DNA from 3 places in the Parafrankia sp. BMG5.11 genome. Region 1 is predicted to be linked to each of the others. Evidence: riboswitches for the same ligand, from Rfam matches in the RefSeq annotation. Region 1 holds a riboswitch; each other region holds the start of a gene.

Region 1 (3,992 bases):
CATCCGGCCCGCCGAGCGCCACGGAACCGAGCGTCGCGGACGGATGGACCGTCATCACGTGCGCCGTGGCCGGCGTTCCCGCGACGACATCCAGGTCGGCCGCGGCCGTCGCTCCCCGGGCCCCGGGAGAGGCGGTGGGGGTGGCGGTCGTCAGCGGCAGCGGCTCGTAGCGGACCAGCTCGGCCATCACCTCGGCGAGGAGGTCGACCAGTCTGATGTTGAGCGCCCGGCAGATCGCGGCCAGTACCTCCGAGGAGGCCTCCTTGCGACCGCGTTCCACCTCCGAGAGGTAGGGCATGGAGACCTGCGCGGCCTCGGCGACGTCCCGCAACGTGCGGCCCTGCGCCTGGCGGAGCCGACGCAGCACCCCACCGATCAGCCTGCGCAGCGGCGGCGCGACCGGCTCCACAGGCGGGCCGGCGCTCTCGGGCCGGTAGCCGGCAGCCCGTGTCGGAGCGACACCGCCACCCGCGGCCGCCGTTCCGGCGATCATCGTCAAGCCCGCCACCTCCTAGCGCGACAGTGCCCCGTGCGAAGCGTACGCGGGCAGCCGGGCCCGGACGACGGACATCCGCGAGTCCGCACCATGACGAGAACATCCGCGCCCGTGTCGGCTCAGGTCCCGCAGGGGCTGGAGTACGCGGGCAGGCCGACGCTGTCGTACGCGTGGCCCGGCGCGGGCACACGACCGCGGACGTGACCGGCCGCCATGTGCTCGGCGACCCAGGGCGGCAGCGCGCGACCGTCCGCTGCCGGAGCCCAGCCTCCGTCACCCAGGTCGCGGTACTGCTGGCGCGGCCCGCGGCCGACGAGCTCCGCCAGCCCGGCCAGCAGCCTGTCGACGTCGGCACTCGTCGAGCTGATGCCGACACTCGCGCGGATCGCGCCGCCCTCGGCTCCGAGCCGCCCCAGCAGCGGATGCGCGCAGAAGCGTCCGGCGCGTACCCCGACGCCGTGCTCGGCGGAGAGGACGGCGGCGACGTACCCGGGATCGCGCCCGGCGACCGAGAAGGTGACGACCCCGACGGGCCCCGTGGCCAGGGTCCCGTCCGGGCCCTCGCCTCCGGCAGCCCCGGCATCGACAGCCTCGCCTCCGGCGGCAGCGCCACCGGCAGCCCCGTCTCCGGCGGCCTCGCCAGCGGCGGGATCGTCTCCGTCGGCCCACAGGGAGTGGATGGTGACCCCCTCGATCCCGCGCAGCCCGTCCACCAGGCGGCGGCGCAGCAGGTCCTCGTGCTGGTGCAGGTCGCGGGCGTCGAGCGCACCCAGCAGCCGGCAGGCGGCCGCGATCGCCGTCGCGCCGAGGAGGTTGGGGCTGCCGGCCTCGTGCCGGGCCGGGCCGTCCGCCCAGGCCACGGCGGAGCTGGTCACCTCACGCACGGCGCCCCCGCCGGCGAGATAGGGCGGGGCCGCCGCCAGCCAGTCCGGACGTCCGACGAGCACGCCGGCGCCGAACGGCGCGTACAGCTTGTGCCCGGAGAACGCGAGGTAGTCGATGCCGAGCGCGGCCATGTCGACCCGACGGTGCGGGACGAGCTGGGCGCCGTCCACGAAGACCCGCGCGCCGGCCGCGCGCGCCAGCCGGACGATCTCGGCGAGCGGCGGCACCTCGCCGGTGACGTTGGACGCGCCGGTCACCGCGACGAGCGAGGTCGGTGCCGTGTCCAGGGCGGTGGCGAGCGCGCGCAGCGTGTCGGCGCGGGTGGGCGCGGCGGGCACCCACCGGCAGCCCGGCCGGGACCGCCACGGGAGAAGGTTCGCGTGATGCTCCAGGTCGAACACGACGACCCCGCCGGGCACGGCGTGGCTTGGGTCGGACGTCCGCGCCGGGTCGGGCGGCTGCGGCGGGAGGCAGCGGGCGAGCAGGTTCACCGAGTCGGTGGTGTTCCGGGTGAAGATCACGACGTCGTCCGGGCGGCCGCCGACGAACGTGCGCACGGCGTCGCGGGCCCCCTCGTAGAGCGCGGTGCAGACCGCGGAGGAGTAGCCGGTTCCGCGGTGCACGCTCGCCGAGTACGGCAGGACGCGCTCGACGTGCTCGGCGACCCCGCGCAGGCAGGGGGCGCTGGCGGCCTGGTCGAGATTGGCGTACGGGACCTCGCGTCCGTCGGCGAGCGGAACGGGGAGGCTGGCCCCCACCACGTCGAGCAGCGCGCCGACGGCGGGCCCTTCCCGATCAACGTCGGGAGACGTGGTGGCATACGAAAAGGACACGACGAAGCCTCCTTGGGCCCCGGTGGACCCAGAGGGGGTCCGCACTTGCCGACGGCGGGTTCGCCGCGGGCCTGGTCACACCCGGGGCACCCCACCGCGGAGGAGGGTTGCCGGCCAGCAAGCCGGGGCTTGACGCTGGCGCTCAGGACCTGGCGAAAACTGTAGCAGCCCGTGCCGGACGGACACCGCAGAGACACCGAGACCGGGCCGAAATACCCGGAACATCCAGCAGACGGCGAATCGCGCGCTTCGACCGCGAGCCGCGAGCCGCGAGCCGCGGAAAATTATCCGGAGCGCCCGGCGGACTGCAGGCGGTGCGCGAGCGCGGTGTGGCGCTGCCCGTGGCCGGCCGAGCGGACCGCCTGCCCGATGGCCCGGCGCGAGCCGACCAGGACCACCAGCTTCTTCGCCCGCGTCACCGCGGTGTACAGCAGGTTGCGCTGCAGCATCATCCATGCGCTGGTCGTCAGCGGGATGACCACGGCCGGGTACTCGCTGCCCTGCGAACGGTGGATCGTCACCGCGTAGGCGTGGGTCAGCTCGTCGAGCTCGGTGAACTCGTAGTCGACGTCCTCGTCCTCGTCGGTGCGGACGGTCAGGGTCTGGCTGTCGTTGTCGAGCGCGGTGACCACCCCGAGCGTCCCGTTGAACACCCCGTTCGCGCCCTTGTCGTAGTTGTTGCGCACCTGGGTGACCTTGTCGCCGACCCGGAACACCCGGCCGCCGAAGCGACGCTCGGGGCGGTCCGGCAGGCTCGGCGTGAGTGCCTCCTGCAGCGCGATGTTGAGCGCCCCGGCGCCGGCCGGGCCGCGGTGCATCGGCGCGAGCACCTGGATGTCGCGCCGCGGGTCGAGGCCGAACTTGGCCGGGATCCGCCGCGCCACCACCTCCGCGGTGATCCGGGCGGCGTCCTCGGCCTCCTCGGCGACGAAGAGGAAGAAGTCGTCCAGGCCGCGCACCAGCGGATGGTCCCCGCGGTTGATGCGGTGCGCGTTGGTCACCACGCCCGACTCGCTGGCCTGGCGGAACACCTGGGTCAGCCGCACGTGCGGGATCGGCGTGCCGGTGGTGAGCAGATCACGCAGCACCTGCCCGGCGCCAACGGAGGGAAGCTGGTCGACGTCGCCGACCAGCAGCAGGTGCCCGCCCGGCGGGACGGCCTTGACCAGCTTGTTCATCAGCAGCAGGTCGACCATGGACGCCTCGTCCACCACGACGAGGTCGGCGTCGAGCGGGCGGTCCCGGTCGTAGGCGGCGTCGCCGCCGGGACGCAGCTCGAGCAGCCGGTGCACCGTCGACGCCTCGTGGCCGGTCAGCTCGGCGAGCCGCTTGGCGGCCCGTCCGGTCGGGGCGGTGAGGACGACCTTCGCCCGCCGGGCGCGGGCCAGCTCGACGACCGAGCGCACCGTGAAGCTCTTCCCGCAGCCGGGCCCGCCGGTCAGCACCGCCACCCGGGAGGTGAGAGCGAGGGTGACCGCCTCGCGCTGCGCCGCCGCCAGCTCGGTCCCGGTACGGGTGTGCAGCCAGCCGAGCGCCTTCTCCCAGTCAACGGCGGCGAACGCGGCGAGGCGGTCCTCGTCGGCCCGCAGCAGGCGCAGCAGCTGCCCCGCGACGGAGATCTCGGCGCGGTGGAACGGGACGAGGTACACCGCGGCGACCGGCTGCTCCGGGTCCTCGCCGGGGACCTCCTCGCGCACCACCCCCTCCTCGGTGATCAGCTCGCCGAGCCCCTCGATCACCGCGCCGGTGTCGACGCCGAGGATGCGCACGGCGTCGGC
Region 2 (3,992 bases), on a different contig from region 1:
GGCGTAGGCGGCGGCGACGGGGTTGCAGCCGGCGGCCTGGGCGCCGAAGACCTTGTACGGGGTGGGCTCGACGAGCCCGAGGCGGCCGAGCTCGCCGAACGCCTTGTCGACCTTGGTCAGCAGGGAGCCGGAGGCGATCGGCACCACGACCTGGCCGGGGATGCGCCAGCCGAGCTGCTCGGCGACCTCGTAGCCGAGGGTCTTCGAGCCCTCCGCGTAGAACGGCCGGACGTTGACGTTGACGAACGCCCACTCGTACTCGCCGGCCAGCTCGCTGCACAGCCGGTTGACGTCGTCGTAGTTGCCCTTGATCGCGACGAGGGTGCCGCCGTACACGGCCGTCGACACGGTCTTGCCGGCTTCCAGGTCGTGCGGGACGAGCACGACCGAGCGCAGGCCGGCGGACGCGGCGTGGGCGGCGACGGACTGGGCGAGGTTCCCGGTGGACGCGCAGGCGACGGTGTGGAAGCCGAGCTCGCGGGCGGCGGTGAGGGCCACCGAGACGACCCGGTCCTTGAACGAGTGGGTCGGGTTCGCGCTGTCGTCCTTGACCCACAGGGTGCGCATGCCGAGCTCGGCGGCGAGGCGCTGGGCGGGTCGCAGCGGGGTCCAGCCGGCGTCGAGGGAGACGCGCCGTTCGGCGACGTGCCCGGCGGGCAGCAGGCCGACGTACCGCCACAGGTTGGACGGCCCGGCCTCGATCGACGCCCGGGTGACCTTGCGCAGCCGGTCCTCGTCGTAGGCGATCTCGAGCGGCGCGAAACACTCGACACAGACGTGGGTGGCCGACAGCGGGTAGGTGGCACCGCAGTGACGACAGGACAGCGAGACGGCGGGGTTGGCGGCGTCCGGGCTCGGGAGAGTGGCGCGCTCGGGCGCGAGAGTCATGCGGAACTCCTCATCTTTCCCGGGAGCCGGCTGCGTCCCGGGTCGGAATTAGCACCTGCCGCGCATGGATGCGACGGTGGTTGCCGGGGCTTCGCTGGGCCGTTCCCTCTGCCCCTCTGGATGAGCCAGATGAAGTTGTCTGTCCGTACTGTAGACCGCGTGCGGACAGGCGTGCACCGGAGTTCCGGCGGTTTGCCGTGTGCCACAGGTGCTTCGATGACACGTCCTGAGGTGGGCCGCGGTCGGGTCGAGGGGCCGTGTGCCCGCGTCACCTGGGCCGCTTGCCGCCGGCCGCGATCTCGCCGGACCGACACCAGGGAGCCCGAAGCGTGAGCGTTCGTGTGGTCTACACCGATCTCGACGGAACGATGGTCGGCCCGCGGGGCTGCTTCTTCCGGGCCGAGGGCGGCGACACCACCCTTGACCCCGCCCGCGCACTCGTCGACCTGCACGACGCGGACATCGCGCTGGTGCTGGTCTCCGGGCGGACGAGGCCGCAGCTCGTGGAGGCCGCCGGGATCTTCGGCGCCGACGGGTTCATCGGCGAGCTGGGCGCGATCATCGGATGGAACACCGGGCTCGACACCGAGATCCTGCGCGGCGCGATGCCCGACTCGTTCGAGCGGGTGCCGGAGAGCCTGCTCGACGAGCTGATCAAGCTGCACCCCGGCCGCCTGGAGCTGCACACCCCCTGGCACACCGGCCGCGAGGTGGACGTCATGCTGCGTGGCCGGATCGACGTCGCCGAGGTGGACGGCTGGCTGGCCGAGTCCGGTTTCGGCTGGCTGAGCATGCGCGACAACGGGCTCATCTCACCGGCGCACATGCCCGATCTAGGCGTGCACCCGCACGTCTACCACCTGGTGCCGGACGGCGTCAGCAAGGGCGACGCCGTCGCGCACGACCTCAAGCGGCGCGGGGTGGACCCGGCCGAGGCGATCGCCATCGGCGACTCCGCCAGTGATCTCGCGATGGCCCGTTCGGTGGGGCGGATGCACCTGGTGGCCAACGCGGTGCGCCACCCGGACATCGCCGCGCTGCTCCCGGCCTACGACAACGTGGTGGTCGAGGACGGCCCGCTCGGTGCAGGTTGGGCCACCGCGGTGCGCGCCGCGCTCGGCGCCGGCTGACCGCGGGCCCCGTCGCGGCGGCCCTGCCGGGCGGCATTCCGGCGGCGCGCACCCGCGGTGCTTGCGGGTGGCGCCCCGACAGGGCACTCGATGGCCTACGCTCCGCTGTGTGCGTCACATGCCGGGCATCGGGGAGTTCACGGCGCCCGGGAGCGAGTACCCGGCCCAGGCCGATCTGCTGATCGCGTCGAACCGGGGGCCGGTGTCGTTCGTCGTCGGCGACGACGGCCTGCTGCATCCCCGGCGCGGCGGCGGCGGTCTGGTCAGCGGCCTGGCCCAGGTCGTCCAGGACACGCCCGAGGACGGCCGGGAGATCGTCTGGGTCTGCGCGGCCCTCAGTGACGCCGACCGGCGGGCCGCCCGCTCCGCTCCGGGCGGCCGCATCGACCGCAGCGGCTACGACACCGGCGGCGCCTCGGTGCGGATGCTGGACCTCGACCGCGTGCTGTTCGACCGCGCCTACAACGCGGTCGCCAACCGGACGCTCTGGTTCGTCCTGCACCTGTTGCATGCGCCGGCGACGGAGCCGAGCTTCGGCGCGTCCTTCCGCAAGGACTGGGCCGCCTACGAGGCGTACAACGCGGCGTTCGCGGACGCGCTGGCCGAGCTGGCGGCGCCGGGGGCGTGCGTGCTCGTCCAGGACTACCACCTGACGCTGGTCCCCGCCCGGCTGCGCCAGATGCGGCCGGACCTGCGGATAGCCCATTTCAGCCATACGCCGTGGTCCCCGCCGGAGTACTTCCGGATGCTGCCCGACGACGTGTCCGCGGCGATCCTGCACGGCATGCTCGGGGCGGACCGGCTCGGCTTCCTCGCCCCGGCGTGGGCGGCGGCCTTCCGCGACTGCTGCGCCGAGATCCTCGGCGCCGAGGTGGTGGGCGACACCGTCACCGCCGGCGGGCGCACCGTGCGCACCAGCCTGTACCCCCTTGGAGTGGACGCCGCCGAGCTGCGGGACCGCGCCGCCCGCCCCGACGTCCGTGCCCGCGCGGCCGAGCTGCGCGAGCTGGCGGGGGGCTGCCGCCTGGTGGTCCGGGTCGACCGCACCGAGCTGTCCAAGAACATCGTCCGCGGCCTGGACGCCTACCGCGAGCTGCTCCGCTCGCACCCGGAGTGGCACGGTCGGGTCATGCACCTGGTGTGCGCCTACCCGTCCCGCCACGACCTGCCCGAGTACCGCGAGTACACGGCGGCCGTCCAGCGCCTCGCCGCCGAGATCGAGGACGAGTTCGGGACGGACACCTGGCTGCCGGTGCACCTGGAGATCAACGACGACTTCCCGCGCTCGCTGGCCGCCATGACGCTCGCGGACGTCCTCGTGGTGAACCCGATCCGGGACGGGATGAACCTCGTCGCCAAGGAGGGGATGGTGGTCTCGGCCGACGGCGGGGTCCTCGTCCTCTCCCGGGAGGCGGGGGCGTGCTCGCAGATGGGCGCCGACGCGGTCGTGGTGAACCCGTTCGACGTGACGGCCACCGCGGAGGCGATGCACACCGCGCTGGTCATGCCGGCGGCTGAGCGGCGCGAGCGGGCCCGGCGGCTGGCCGCCGTCGCCGGTGAGCTGCCGCCGCGGGCCTGGTTCCGGGCGCAGCTGGACGAGATCCGCGGCCACGCGCCGGCGGAACCGGACCGCGCCGGCTGATCCGGTTCCCCGGGCCGGGCCGGCCCCCGAGCCCGGTTCCCGGGTCAGGCCCCGAGCGGCCGTCCCGGGTCATGCCTCGAGTCGACGTCGCGGGTCAGGCGCCGAGGCGGTCGGCGAGTACCTCCAGCAGGGTGACCATGCCGGTCGGGCCGCTGACGACCAGATCCGCCCGCTCGCGCAGCACGTCGGGCACCTCCGGGCTGTCGCTGCACACGGTGATCGCGCCCAGGCCGCCGGCCCGCAGCTCGTCGACCGCCTCGAAGGCGGGGAGATCCCCGTAGTCGTCGCCGGCGACGAGGACGGACCGGGCCGCCCGCTCGGCGACGAGCCCG
Region 3 (3,992 bases), on a different contig from region 1:
ATGGTCAGATGAGGGAGCGCACGCTCTTTGATGCCAGTGTCTGGCAGCCCGAGCGGCTGATCTATGCCGTGGCAGAGTGCGAGCGTCCCCTGATTCAGAAATTGACGGGGACAGTTTACCCCGGGGACATCGATGATCTTCTCGGAAATGAGGCTCGATTGCCGGCCGGGGGCCTTCAGCTTCTAACGGAAGATGAGGAGCGGCAACTTGATGCCTTAAGAAAACAATCTCGTGAAAATCGATACGTGGAAGCAGCGCGTCGACGTGACGTATGGCTCGATGCTCAAAGCCGTAAAGTCGTGCGACACGACGCCGAGCAGGGCGAACTGCATCGCGTACGTAGTGCAATGCGGGACGCGCTGGAGGCGGGCACACTGCCAGCGGATTTGCTGCTCCTCACTGAAGAGGGGACGGAAGTATCAGTTAGCGAACTCCTGAACGATTTAGACCAGTGGAATGGCCGACGCTTTGCCGATCCACTCGAGCCCGATTACCGCGGTGACAACCGCATCGCCGTAGCCTTGCTGAAGGACGCCAGCGAACCCCACATCTACTCCCATGCCCATGGCGGCATGCGCTATTCTCTTCCGATAGTGTCACCATTCCTACGCGATGATCGGCGGCCTCTACAGGTGGTTCCCGCGGCGGAATTTTGCCAAGGACCCCCAGTGCGTTGGATCGTGAAAGGTTACCTTCCTGCCGCATCGTTGGTCATGCTCTATGGCGCCCCAGCCTCGGGCAAAAGCTTCCTCGCTTTCGACCTGATTTGGTCGGTTGCGCGAGGAACTTCTTGGAGAGCCAGGCGCACCCAGTGCGGGCGAGTTGTCTACATTGCGGCTGAAGGGGCAACTGGCGCCCGTCTCCGCCTTAGAGCCTACGCCGAGTACCATCAGGTAGCCCTAGCCGACCTGCCAATCGGCGTAATTGCTGGGCGTCCATCACTTCACAGCGAGGACCCCCTTGCGCTCATTGAGGAGATCCGCGCTGCGGGTGGTGCGGACCTCATCGTGATAGATACGCTCGCCCAAGCCACATCAGGCGCGGACGAGAATTCCGCCCAGGATATGAGCGCTGCCATTGCGCACTGTAACGAACTCATCGAGCGCACGGGAGCGACTGTCTTGTTGATCCATCACAGTGGCAAAGACGAAGGGCGAGGGGCTCGCGGTTGGTCAGGTCTGAAAGGCGCCGTCGACGTTGAGATCCGCGTTTCGCGAGGTGACTCCTATTCTGTCGCCGAAGTCACTAAAATGAAAGACGGCGAGCACGGCGCTGCAGCCGCCTTCACCATGCAACAGATTGTTCTCGAGACCGATGAGGACGGCGATCCGGTGACTAGCTGCGTCGTCAGCCATATCGACGCTGTAGAATCCTCGGCGGCACCTGCCGGCAAGATACAAAGCATAATTTTGGACAAGCTTCAGGAACTTGATTTCACGGGCCCCTTTTCAATTTACGAGCTGGTACAATCAACCAGGGATGAGCACCTGCGGATCTACCCCAACTCACCGGTTCCGCGACCAGACGCAATCAAGCGCAGCATTCGCACGATGATGCAAAGAGGCCTCATCGCCGAAGGTCCTGCAGGAATTACGCTCCCACAACCCCACATCGACCCACAAACGGCAGATGTGGACATCAAATCCATTCCACCCACACCACACCCCCCTACAAGAGGGGTGGTGGGTGGACCGATGAGTTAAGGAGATCGTTATGGACACCTGTTCTCAGGAGCCGAACAGGCCACTCGGCCGTTTCGAGAAGGGACAAAGCGGAAACCCTGGCGGTCGGCCCCCGCGTCGCTTATCAGACGGTCGAAGCCTCACAGAGCTCGCGCGCGAAAAAACCGAGGATGCCCTGGCCGCGCTGATGGCTGTGCTTGAGGACAAGAGAAGCCCGGCCGCAGCACGAGTGACCGCAGCTACTGCGTTGCTGGATCGCGGCTGGGGCCGGCCCGCTCAGACTATCCTATCGATTGAAAAGCTGCTGCCCGCGGGTCAGCACTCTGACGTCGATGCGTCAGTTCGGATTGCCGCCATACTTGATGCCGCGCGGGCACGAAGCAACGCGGTGCTGGCGCCGACGCCTGAAAACAAAACTTGACCGCGGACGGCTCGAGCCCGCCAGTGCGGAGCTATGCATGCTCCAATTCTTTACCGCGGGTCTCTACTTCCACGCGCTGATCCGTGCCATAAAGTTTTTTGAAGCGCCATGTGTGCCAGCCGATCGCGGGCGGCCACTGCCTTATCTCAAGAAGCACGATGCCGTGGTGGCCGACTTCGTTACTGCTAATTCCGGACACTAGATAAGTTCGCCCGATTTTCACCCACGGCTCACCGATGCGAACGATCTTTTCGGGGAGAGGCGTATCGTTAACGCACACAACGACGTCGCCAAGCTTAAACGGGTGCATATGCAGGTCTCCTTTTGCGTAGGAGCTGCTCGCGGTTCGAATGGGTTCGCATATTTGCCTCGGCCACATCCCCTTGCGGGTACCACCTTGCCCGAACTGGCAGGTTGGTGAGGGCGGAATTGCCCTGCTCCTGATGATTACGCTTGAGATATCTCAAGGGTGAGCGCATTTCAAGTGCGGCGCTTGGCGCGATATTCTCTCAGTTTAGAGCGTCGTCGTCGCGTTCGCGAGGACCACCTCGTCCGACTATTGTGGGCCTAGACCTTGGAGTTGGTATGGCAAAGCGCTCGCAGAAGAAAGAGGACTTGGACCGAATCCGCGTCGTCATAAGACGGGTATGGACAATGGTCTCTCATTCGAAGATGCCTCGATCGACGCATCCAAACTCCTGCCTGATGAGTATAAAAGACGGGGTTTCTAATGCCCTGACCTGAGGCCACTGTCAGATCTAATCCGTAGGCAGATTCAACGAGGCCCGCATCTCCGTCGTTAGTTGCGCGGCGTTGGTAATGCAGATCTGGCGATCGGCCGTCAGCCTCGCCGCGCCACTGACAATTGCTACTCGCTTCGTCGCTGTTAAGGCTTGAGCCCCTTTCACGAAGTTGATCCTGACTGTGGGTCGATTGGAGCAGCTTCCAACCACAGCCCACCGCTCATTGGCTAACAGCGCCGAAGCGCCCTCCGCGATCGCCACCTTTACATCGGCGGTCACTGTTTTCGCCCCCACTGCCACTTCCACCGCAGCATCGACCGGCGCAGCTGACGCTAGGCTAGGACACAGCAAACCAGATGCAAGGGTGAGCAACTTGCCGGCCGGAGTGAAGCTCAAGGTTGCCTCCTAAATTTATACTTCTCGCGTTTGTGAGCCCGGCGCAGGGATAGTGCAAGACCGCCCAGCCAGCGTCCTGGCCCCCCATTGCCGAGCACACTCAGGCATGGAATTGTGTGGACCCGCTAATATTCAATCAGCGTGAGTGGGCGGACGACCTACTGTTAATTCAAGCGCTTAAACCCATCAAAGAAGCGGCGCCTACGACTGAGGCAGCACCTGGGAAACACAGCCGCGGAATGGCAGGTTCTGGGCCGTAAGCTGACTTGCAGCTTTCGAGCCGCGGTTAGCGAAAAGCAGACGATCATTTCGGTGAGCAAAAAGAGCGGAAGCTTCGTTACTTTGCTAAAAGCGGTGCAGCGGAGATGGCCATCTTGCTGTTAGAGTGGCCCACCCCCGGGACTCTCAGAAGTCGCCAGCCAAACGGCACCCCAGCGCGCGCGGCAGCGGCCTCAGCATGACGGTGGAAATTGAGCCCTCTCGCATATCGATGAGGCCCCTGCGCGTTTGCATCAAGCGTAGTGCGAAGGTTCGGATCCTGGTCAGTATCCGCAGTACCAAGCAGGACCGTCAGTGGTTTGGTGAGTGCGCGCTTCAAAGCTGGCTCATCTACCCCGGTGCTAGCGAGACCATAGGGATAGTCAAATTGGAGATCGGGCATCGTGTACCAACCCGCGTTGGCAGCAATCGCCCTGCTGAGGCGGGCCTGCGGCATGAGCAGTACGTAGCGGTGGACGAACTGGGCCCCGG

What was found. A riboswitch is a leader RNA that binds a small molecule or an ion and turns the genes downstream of it on or off. The one in region 1 is predicted to bind S-adenosylmethionine.
Region 2: linked by a shared signal. The riboswitch ahead of thrC (threonine synthase) and the one ahead of E0504_RS39645 (aminotransferase class V-fold PLP-dependent enzyme) in region 1 are both predicted to bind S-adenosylmethionine.
Region 3: linked by a shared signal. The riboswitch ahead of E0504_RS20210 (hypothetical protein) and the one ahead of E0504_RS39645 (aminotransferase class V-fold PLP-dependent enzyme) in region 1 are both predicted to bind S-adenosylmethionine.

What each region holds. Positions count from the first base shown of each region.
Region 1 is NZ_SJXI01000078.1:81,546-85,537, forward strand. It holds gene E0504_RS54565 (helix-turn-helix domain-containing protein) at 1-493, opposite strand, end outside; gene E0504_RS39645 (aminotransferase class V-fold PLP-dependent enzyme) at 616-2,214, opposite strand; SAM riboswitch class IV at 2,251-2,364, opposite strand; gene E0504_RS39650 (ATP-dependent RecD-like DNA helicase) at 2,499-3,992, opposite strand, start outside.
Region 2 is NZ_SJXI01000066.1:2,058-6,049, forward strand. It holds gene thrC (threonine synthase) at 1-888, opposite strand, end outside; SAM riboswitch class I at 896-1,015, opposite strand; gene E0504_RS36800 (HAD hydrolase family protein) at 1,218-2,018, shown strand; gene E0504_RS36805 (trehalose-6-phosphate synthase) at 2,137-3,660, shown strand; gene otsB (trehalose-phosphatase) at 3,755-3,992, opposite strand, start outside.
Region 3 is NZ_SJXI01000027.1:449,631-453,622, forward strand. It holds gene E0504_RS20200 (helicase RepA family protein) at 1-1,703, shown strand, start outside; gene E0504_RS51325 (DUF5681 domain-containing protein) at 1,714-2,103, shown strand; gene E0504_RS20210 (hypothetical protein) at 2,135-2,413, opposite strand; SAM-I-IV-variant riboswitch at 2,454-2,555, opposite strand; gene E0504_RS20215 (hypothetical protein) at 2,862-3,242, opposite strand; gene E0504_RS20220 (alpha/beta hydrolase) at 3,580-3,992, opposite strand, start outside.